Regions from separate parts of the Shewanella sp. SM32 genome, predicted to be linked through region 1. Evidence: predicted binding sites of a transcription regulator. Region 1 holds the regulator's gene; the other holds the start of a gene.
The links. The regulator LexA, encoded in region 1, represses DNA repair genes until DNA is damaged. The targets are predictions, from matches to a motif close to TACTGTATNNNNATACAGTA.
Positions count from the first base shown of each region.

Region 1 (5,137 bases):
CAAGTCCAGACAAACAATGGTAACTTCATCCATGTCATGCCTGGCGCGCGTAAATTCACTATGGTCACAATCACGTTGATCGCGCCCATGATCGAACTTATCCCCATGATGTGAATAGAAAATACAAAGAGCGCCGTGCTATCTGGGCTATAAGTTGTTGATAGTGGTGCGTAGAAGGTCCAACCAAAGTTAGGTCCGCCACCTTCCATAAACAGCGAACTGAGAAGAATAGTAAAGGCGAAGGGGAGTATCCAAAAACTCCAGTTATTCATCCGTGGCAGCGCCATATCTGGCGCCCCTATCATCATCGGGATCAGCCAGTTAGCTAGCCCTGTAAAGGCCGGCATTACCGCGCCGAATACCATGATCAACCCATGAACAGTTGTCATTTGGTTGAAAAAGTTGGGCTCGACCAATTGTAATCCAGGTTGAAAGAGTTCAGCGCGGATCACCATGGCCATAGCGCCACCGGTTAAGAACATAATGAAGCTGAACCATAAATACAAAGTACCTATGTCTTTATGGTTGGTGGTTAGCAGCCAGCGCATGATGCCCTTTGGCGCACCATGATGATGGTCATCATGGGCTGCGGTTTGATCTTGAGTCGTAGTGCTCATCATTATCCCCTACTGTCCATGACTTGCGATATCAGCAGGTTGCACTGTATCGCCGGTATTGTTACCCCAAGCATTGCGTTCATAGGTAATGACTGCTGCAAGTTGCTGTGGGCTAAGCTGTTTGCCAAATGCCTGCATAGCCGTGCCCGTTTTGCCGTGCATCACAATATCGATGTGATTGGCGACTGGTCCAATGGCGATAGCACTACCCACTAGCGCGGGGAAGGCGGGTGGTATTCCTGCACCTGTCACTTGATGGCAGGCAGCACAGAAGGTCGCGTAGACAGTTTCACCTTCGGCCATGAGGGCGTCATGGCTGAGTGTGGGGAGGCTTGCGGGATCGACTGCAGCTGAGACGTCTTTTGCAGGAGCGGGTGTCGGGGTTGTACTGCTTGGTACCGCGGCGGATGTTTGTGCAGAATTGCCGTTCATGTACTCGTTGACGTCTTTGGCTTGCACTGCATCTCCAGTATTATTGCCCCAAGCATTACGCTCGTAGGTAGTCACTGCCGCGATTTCTTGTGCAGTCAATTGTTTACTAAACGCTTGCATGGCTGTACCCGTTTTACCGTTGAGCACAATTTCAAGGTGGCCGCTGAGCGGTCCCGTTGCAATCGGGCTACCTTTAAGGGGCGGAAATACGCCTTGCAATCCTTCGCCATTGGGCTGGTGGCAGGCTGCGCAGTGCCCGAGGTAAACTTGTTCGCCTAGAGTCATCAACTCTTCTTTACTTAGGGTTTGTGATAAAGCGGCTTGAGCGGCTTCAGCCGCAGCACCTGCGGCTTGTTTTTGCTCTGTGACCCAAGCCTCAAACTCGGCTTCGGGTAAGGCTTGTACTACGATAGGCATAAAACCATGGTCTTTACCGCAGAGTTCGGCGCATTGACCACGATAAATGCCGGGTTTGTCGATGCGAGTCCAGGCCTCATTGATAAATCCAGGGTTGGCATCTTTCTTAATGGCAAAGGCGGGTACCCACCAAGAATGGATGACATCCTCTGAAGTCATCAGAAAGCGGATTTTGCGGTTTATCGGTAGAACGAGCGGTTTATCGACTTCCAATAGATAGTTTTCACCCTTGGTTTCGGTGCCTTCGATTTGTGCTCTGGGTGTTGTCAGTATGCTATAAAAATCAATATCTTGATCGAAATAGCTGTAATGCCATTTCCATTGGGACCCCGTCACTTTTACGGTGAGATCGGCGTTACTGGGATCTTCCATTGCGATTAAAGTTTTTGTCGCTGGAATCGCCATTAAGATCAAAATGATAAATGGCAGAATCGTCCAAGCGATTTCAACTTTAGTGCTTTCGTGAAAGTGGGACGCGACAGCGCCTTTGGATTTTCTGTGGTTGATCATGGCGTAAATCATGACGCCAAAGACCACTAGGCCTATTGCGCAGCAGATATACAAGATGGTCATGTGCAAGTGATAAACCTTGCCACTGATCTCGGTCACGCCAGGGGTCATGTTGAACCGCATGTCTGCGGCGGTCAACGGTGGTGCGAAAAGCACCACGAGTAAACAATACAACAATTGCTTCACAAGACTTCTCCTCTGCCAATTGCGAATAGCAACTACAAAGAAGAGCAACACAGTAAGTCTCAACTCTATGCAAACTCTTCAGTTCCCAAAAAAGCTTTTTTGACTTCAACGTGCGTTGGCGGCTGTTACTTTTAATCAAGTATTGTTACTGCTGGTAATTAGCCACGCTGGCACATACTGCTGAAATAAATCTGTTCTCTATTTTTAGTGGCGCTTCGAGTTCGATAAATACTCGATTCATTGACCACGGAAGGTGATATATCATCACCGACTTAACCAACCATACTTGCTGTTTAAATATTGATCAAGATCACTTATTTATCTAATTATCTGAAAAATTGCCAAAAAAAAGCCTCACATTCATAGGTGAGGCGGCTTTCAAGGTAAAAAATTAAATGAATATTTAGTGTACAGCGCTAAAAAAAGATTGCTGACCGAAGAGATTGCCTTGCTCAATGCGTACGTCGGCATGTAAGTGACTGTTTACGTCTTCAAGCACTATGCCCATAGCTCGGGCACTTTTAGCCACGATTTGTAGGCGTCGATTATCCCGCGCATCTAATGATTGAGTCCAAGTAATGACTGCACTGGACGTACCACTTGTCAGGGCTTTTTCCATCGCCCACAGGGTTTCGACTTCATCTTTAGCATGTACCAGCAAAACTCTATCCATACGCACACCTGCGCTGGCAAGCATTTGCTTGTAGCCAATACTTGGTGGGTTGATGAGCACTAACCAACGGCCCTGTTGGCTTAACTGAGCGAGTTGTGCACTCAGATGAATTAATTCTTGGCGACCTTGAGTCTTAGTTGGCATACAGGCGATAGGCGCATGGTGCCAGTCATAGTCGGCATCACGGACTTCATCGAGCCACAAGCCCGGATGGCGGGGGGCATTGCCAAGTAGTTTATTCATAGCCAATCTCCATTACGGATCACACCGACGGCGAGTCCTTCAATTGTTAAACTTTGGAAGCCTAAATCCACTTTAATCGGGGAGTAATCTTCATTTTCGGCATGTAGATAGACCACATTACCTTTTTTTTCGAAACGTTTAACAGTGACATCGTCATCGACTCTAGCGACAACCACTTGACCATTTCTAGCTTGTTCTACTTTATGAACTGCCAGCAAATCACCTTCGAGAATGCCGATATTCTTCATGCTGTCACCCTTTACTCGCAGTAAAAAATCGGCGGCGGGATGGAACATGCTTGGGTCGACTTGGTAGTACTGTTCAACATGTTCTTGGGCGAGGATAGGTTCACCTGCGGCCACTTGGCCGATGAGCGGTAAACCTGTTTCAGTCAAATCTTCGATTTCCGCAGGCAGACGAATGCCTCGAGATGTGCCTGGCATGATCTCAATGCAGCCCTTTTTTGCCAACGCTTTAAGGTGTTCTTCAGCCGCATTGGCGCTCTTAAAACCTAAACGGGTTGCGATTTCTGCCCGAGTGGGTGGCATGCCAGTATCGGCAATATTTCGTTTAATTAGCTCTAAAATTTCAGCTTGGCGTGGCGTCAAAGGTCTCATGGTGTTTCCTGTTTTTCTATACAGTTACTGTTAGTATATACAGTATTATTTGCAGCGCAAGTATTAACCACTTTTTAGCTATGTTGGAGAGAATTAGCGAATATTGCCCATAGTCTGGTATTCTATCGGGCTAGTAAACGCACTTAATTGCATAAGAATAATGCCTAAACACGACTCTCTTTGGTTGAAATCATTACGTTGGATCCAAAAACACTTAGTGCACACTATTGTGGTGCCTCAGGATCCCTTTGCCGATCTGAATCTGGATGCTTCCAGACCCCTTGTTTATGTGATGAAAACTGAATCCCTTAGTGACATAGCTGCTTTGAGCGAAATAACGGCTAAGTTAGGTTTACCAAGCCCTTATGAGCCTCTAGTGGCTAATGGTGTGACTGCGCCTCGGGTTGTCTGTCTTCAAGGACGTAAGCCACTGTTTGGCGAACGTGCTGGTAATGAGCCTTTCCTCGAATGCTTTATGCGTTTGTTAGCCGTGCATAAGGAACGTCCTGAATTGGATATTCAACTGGTGCCCGTGAGCTTGTATTGGGGTCGCACGCCAGGGAAAGAAGACGACACTATGAAGGCGGCCGTATTTGAGCGGGAAAACCCGACTTGGTTGCGCAAGTGCTTGATGATTCTGTTCTTAGGTCGACATAACTTCGTGCAGTTTTCGAATGCCGTATCCCTGCGTTACATGGCTGACGAACATGGCACCGACATGGGGATTGCCCATAAGTTAGCACGGGTTGCGCGCGTGCATTTCCGTCGTCAACGTAAGGTAATGACAGGGCCTGTGCTGCCAAACCGCCAAGCACTGTTTCATTCGTTACTCAAATCTGAGTCGCTGCGCAAAGCGATTCAAGAAGAAGCCGCCAGTAAAAAGATTTCTGAGACCCAAGCGCGCGAGACGGCTATTGAGTATCTCGATGAAATCGCTGCCGATTACTCAGACAGTTTAGTGCGTATTGCCGAGCGTTTTTTAACTTGGCTGTGGAACAAGCTTTACAGCGGGATCAACATTAAAGGCGCCGAGCAAGTTCGGCAGTTACACCACGATGGCCACGAGATTGTTTATGTGCCTTGCCATCGCAGCCACATGGATTACCTGCTGTTATCGTATATTTTGTATTATCAAGGCATGGTTCCGCCGCACATTGCTGCCGGCATTAACCTCAATTTCTGGCCCGCGGGACCTATGTTCCGTCGCGGTGGTGCCTTCTTTATCCGCCGTAGTTTTAATGGCAATAAGCTGTACACCGCAGTATTTCGTGAGTATTTAGATCAGCTGTTTGCTAAAGGTTATTCGGTGGAATACTTCTCCGAAGGTGGCCGTTCACGTACTGGCCGTCTGTTGGCGCCGAAAACTGGCATGATCGCCATGACGATGAACAGTGTGCTGCGCGGTATCGAGCGTCCAGTCACGCTAGTGCCTGTGTATTTAG
Region 1 is NZ_JAKKRO010000030.1:23,906-29,042, reverse strand. It holds gene ctaD (cytochrome c oxidase subunit I) at 1-617, opposite strand, end outside; gene coxB (cytochrome c oxidase subunit II) at 627-2,162, opposite strand; gene L5M10_RS13395 (cell division inhibitor SulA) at 2,566-3,078, opposite strand; gene lexA (transcriptional repressor LexA) at 3,075-3,695, opposite strand; gene plsB (glycerol-3-phosphate 1-O-acyltransferase PlsB) at 3,856-5,137, shown strand, end outside.

Region 2 (5,137 bases), on a different contig from region 1:
GTTAACCCGTTATTTTTAAATCATTTCGGTCAAATGCTCGATTACAACACTAACCCGATTTTTGCCCTGTTGCATGAAGCCATCTACTGTCAACACTCGGCTTCACAATGGTCGGCACACAGGGTTAGACAGCAATTCCCCGCCTTTAACTATCAACAAGGTAAACCGTTTTTATTTACAGGTGAGATGATATACCCATGGATGTTTGACCAATTTAGTCACTTAGTGCCGCTTAAAGCCGCGGCAGAAATCCTTGCCCATAAATCAGATTGGCCAACACTTTACAATCTAGAGCAACTGGCACAAAACCGAGTCCCTGTTGCAGCGGCCATTTACAGTGAAGATATGTTTGTAGAGATGCAATACAGTTTAGAAACCACAAAACAAGTTGGCAGGCTAAAGTATTGGTTAACATCAGAATATGAACATAACGGCATCCGCATGGATGGAGAACGCATACTGGATAAGCTCATCAGCTTAAACCGAGGCGACACCCTAAGATAAATATGAGCTTTAAGGGCTAATTAAGTTAATGCTGAGATTATATGCCTGCTCCTCATCAATTGAGTGATTTTGGCAAGCTTTAACGACCTATTTCCGTATGAGTAAACCGTTTTGGTTTACTCTTTTTTTTGCCCAAATTCAGTGCTATGAAAGCGTTATAGCTTAAGGTCGAATATCCCCTACAACAGAATCACAACGCACTCGTGACGATTAAACCTCTGTAGCCATTTTGCGTGTTCGACTCCTTGCGCCAGCACTAGCCACTGACTTATTCACACTGCTTTTAGCTGTACTTGCAGTGCCTGCCCGTTTTGCCGAGCTCGAGGCTTTGCGGTAAGGCGACTTACGATAACCAGATTTATTACTTGCCGTTTTACGATAACATTGGCCTTGTAAACAATTAAGCGCGGTTGGCAGTTGGGCGCCTGCATTCTGGATAAGCGTGGATAAGGTGCCGAGCAGTGGCTGCATAAAGGCTTGATAAGAGGTTTCTTTATGGCAAATGCCGTTCAGGCTCGCTTCCCAAAGCGCTGTCATATCCGGCTTAGTCGCACTCGCGGGCAAGCTGTTAATCAATCCTTTCCCCACGTCTGTCGAGACAATAGATTTACCTAAGCGTTGTAAAAAACCGCGTTTGAACAGCAATTCGATAATACCTGCACGGGTGGCCTCTGTACCTAATCCATCGGTTTCTTTAAGAATTTTACGGATCTCAGGATCGGTCACATAACGGCTAATACCCGTCATAGCACCGAGTAAAGTGGCATCGTTAAAGGCCTTTGGTGGCTGAGTATTTTTCTCCAACAATTCGCCTCGAGTACAATGCAAAGCCTGTCCCAATTTCAAAGGCGGTAATTGGCCGATAAACTCGTCATTCTCCTCATCGTCCTTACCTGCGCTTTCTTCCGTCGACTTGTTGCCACTCGCCTTACTGCCATTTGGCTCTTGGCGGGCAAAGAGTTGCTTCCAGCCGAGGGATTTATCCTGACGCGCCTTGGTATTAAATAAGCCACCCTCGATTGTCACTTGCACTGTGGTTTCATTGTAACAATAAGCCGGATAAAACTGGGCTAAGTACTGGCGAGCAACATGAAGATATAACTGCCTCTCACGCTGACTCAAGCTAGATAAGTTAGCCGTCTTCTCTGTGGGGACGATTGCGTGATGGGCGTCCACTTTTTTATCATCCCATGCTTTAGATTTAAGACGGGGATCGGGTGCATCAGCACCTTGCAATAACTCAGCAGCACCGTCACTTATCGCCTTAAGTACCGAAGGCGCAAGGTTATGTTGCTCAACGGGTAAATAACGACTGTCGGAGCGTGGGTAAGTAATGAGTTTATGACGTTCATACAAACTTTGGCAGGTATCGAGCACATCCTTAGCACTCATACCAAACCGTTTGGCCGCATCAATCTGTAACGCGGATAAGCTGTAGGGCAATGGTGGATTCTGTTTCTTGTCCTTAGCCACTAATTGAGTGACTAAGGCGGGTTTATCACTGATGCGACTCACCACATTTTGCGCTAACCCTCTCGCTAACACTCGTCCTTCTTCATCCATATAGGGCTGACAAGCTTCGCTAGGTTGCCACTTGGCGCTGAAGGTTTCTTGCTTCTCGGTCGCCAAATGCGCTAGTACTTCATAAAAAGGTTTAGATTGAAAGTGAGCAATCTCTTCATCACGGCGCACCACTAGCCCAAGCAATGGCGTTTGTACTCGGCCGACGGATAACACGCCTTGATAACCGACCTTTTTACCTTGGATGGTGTACGCACGCGTCATATTCATGCCATAGAGCCAATCGGCACGACTGCGAGCTAAGGCCGATGTGGATAAAGGAATAAACTCGCGATTGCTGCGTAGCTGCGTTAGAGCCCGTTTTACAGCTTGTGGGTTTAAGTCACTGATCAGTAAACGCTGGGTTTGATGTAGCTTGTCCCCCGTCACGCCAAGATAGGCAATCACTTCATCCACGAGTAACTGCCCTTCGCGGTCGGGATCGCCCGCGTTAACCAGCGTGTTGGCTTGTTTGACTAATCGTTTTAGCACTGTGAGTTGGCTGCGGGTCGCAGCCTTAGGTTTTAGTTGCCACTTGTCTGGCACTATTGGCAAATGCTCGAATTTCCAAGACTTAAATTCGGGATTATAGGCATCAGGTTCTGCTTGCTCGAGCAAGTGACCAACGCACCAAGACACACAATCGCCATTGGCGGCTTCGATAAATCCATCGCCTTTTTTATGGGGTTTAGGCAATACATCGGCAATGGCCCGCCCTAGGCTAGGTTTTTCTGCGATATAGAGAATCATACAAACACCAAGCACTGGATATAATTACAGTATAATTTAGCCCAAACGCCAGTTGAGTGCAAATTTCTGTAGTAAACCGAGCTTAAATGTAAAAGCTTAAGTGTAAATTCAATTGCGAATGATTCTCAACAAGGCATAAGATACAGTAAATAACTAAGGAGTGACTATGAGACAGTTTGCAATAAATGCGCGACAGGCTATGACAATAACTCCAGCATTAATATTAAGATTCAATCAGTTATTGATATTCCATAGCTTAATGTTACTCGCAATAAGCATGCTCACCAGTACCTGGCTGGGACAAATGAAAATCATCGATATGCCGTTAGCATGGGGATTCATTCTCGTCATTCCTATTGCTGTGAGTGTATCTCTATTACTCAGCCACCAAATCACGCGCCATAGCTTAAGCAGCTTATTCGGCGTGTGGATGCTACTTTGGGTAATGGGATAACTGACATTCATAATAAATCACTACCGTATTTCGAGTTAACTCGCCCCTCCGCTCTATTTATCCATGCTAAAACTCAATTTCAAAACACATTGGTTTCAAATATTTAACACTTTAACTATGAAGCTCCCTAAAAAATAGTTATGTTGAGTATCTTGGATATTTACAAAAATGTCTTAATCAAAAGTGAATGTCCTAACTCAACATCTGTTGAATAACCGTAAACCTAAAAACTCTGCTAAAACAACACAATAAAGGAATCGGAGTCTATGAATGAGATTGTCAACGCGATCAATAGTGTAATTTGGAGCCCTGCACTTATTTTTCTTTGCCTAGGTGTCGGGCTCTATTTCTCCCTTCGCACTCGATTTTTACAGCTGCGCCATCTGCCAGAAATGATCCGCCTGATGTTTGATGGCAAGAGTACTGATGCGGGAGTGTCGTCTTTTCAAGCACTTGCGATGACATTAGCGGGTCGAGTCGGTACAGGTAACATTGCAGGGGTCGCCACAGCAATCACCTTTGGTGGTCCTGGCGCTTTATTTTGGATGTGGATGGTTGCCTTTCTCGGTGCCAGCTCCGCCTTCGTTGAATCGACCTTAGGTCAAGTCTATAAAGAAAAAATCAATGGTGAGTATCGCGGTGGACCTGCTTTTTATATTGAAAAAGGCTTAGGCATGAAATGGTATGCATGGGTATTTGCAATTGCGACCATATTTGCTTGCGGGATCCTGCTGCCGGGCGTACAAGCTAACTCGATAGGTTCAAGTTTAAAAACCGCTTTCAACATAGATCCTAATGTGACTGCAGCCATACTGGCTATGCTTCTTGGCTTTATCATTTTTGGCGGTGTAAAACGTATCGCTCACTTTGCCAGTGCCGTCGTCCCCTTTATGGCACTGGGTTACATCATAGTGGCTTGTGTCATCATAGCGCTAAATATTGGCCAGCTACCGGGTATTTTATGGTTAATTATCAAAAGTGCCTTTGGCTTTGATGCGGGTTTTGGTGCCATTTTAGGCTTAGCCATCATGTGGGGGGTAAAGCGGGGTATTTACTCCAACGAAGCGGGTCAAGGTACAGCGCCACATGCCTCATCTGCAGCGGCGGTAAGCCATCCAGCCAAACAAGGGTTAGTTCAAGCTTTTTCTGTGTATATCGACACCTTATTCGTTTGCTCTGCAACTGGTTTCATGCTGCTTATTACAGGACTGTATAATGTTCAGGGCCCTGACGGTGCGGCGCTCTATACCGGCATTGCCGGAGTCGCTGCAGGACCAGGCTACGTACAAACGGCAATGGAAAGTATGATGCCAGGATTTGGCAATATCTTTGTGGCTATCGCACTGTTCTTCTTCGCCTTTACGACCATAGTGGCTTATTACTACATTGCCGAGACCAACATTGCCTATATTAACCGTAAAGTAAATCATCCTTGGTTCATGGTCGTTCTCAAAATAGTGATCATTGGCTCAACCGTATACGGCACAGTTAAAACGGCTGATATGGCTTGGGGAATGGGTGACATTGGTGTTGGACTCATGGCATGGCTCAATATTATTGCCATTATTCTATTGAGGAAAACCGCATTCACTTGCCTTAAAGATTATGAATCACAGCAGGCACTTGGCATAGAGCCACTTTTCGATCCGGTAAAATTGGGTATTAAAAATGCGGATTACTGGGTTGAACGTAAGCACGCTGAAGAAAATGTAATGACTGAAACAGCGCAACGCATAAATACGTAGACGTTATCACGATGATCCGTTAAGCAAATATAAGCCATTAAAAAGCCAGTGATTTCTCACTGGCTTTTTTGTATCGTTTAGAACAAAAAGGACACAAACTTTACGATACTGAATTACCCACAAT
Region 2 is NZ_JAKKRO010000002.1:97,872-103,008, forward strand. It holds gene L5M10_RS01340 (alpha/beta fold hydrolase) at 1-504, shown strand, start outside; gene L5M10_RS01345 (DNA topoisomerase III) at 715-2,814, opposite strand; gene L5M10_RS01350 (hypothetical protein) at 2,981-3,268, shown strand; gene L5M10_RS01355 (alanine/glycine:cation symporter family protein) at 3,535-5,013, shown strand.
Region 2: a site for LexA is predicted at 2,827-2,846, ahead of L5M10_RS01345 (DNA topoisomerase III). Genes of this name have one in related genera too.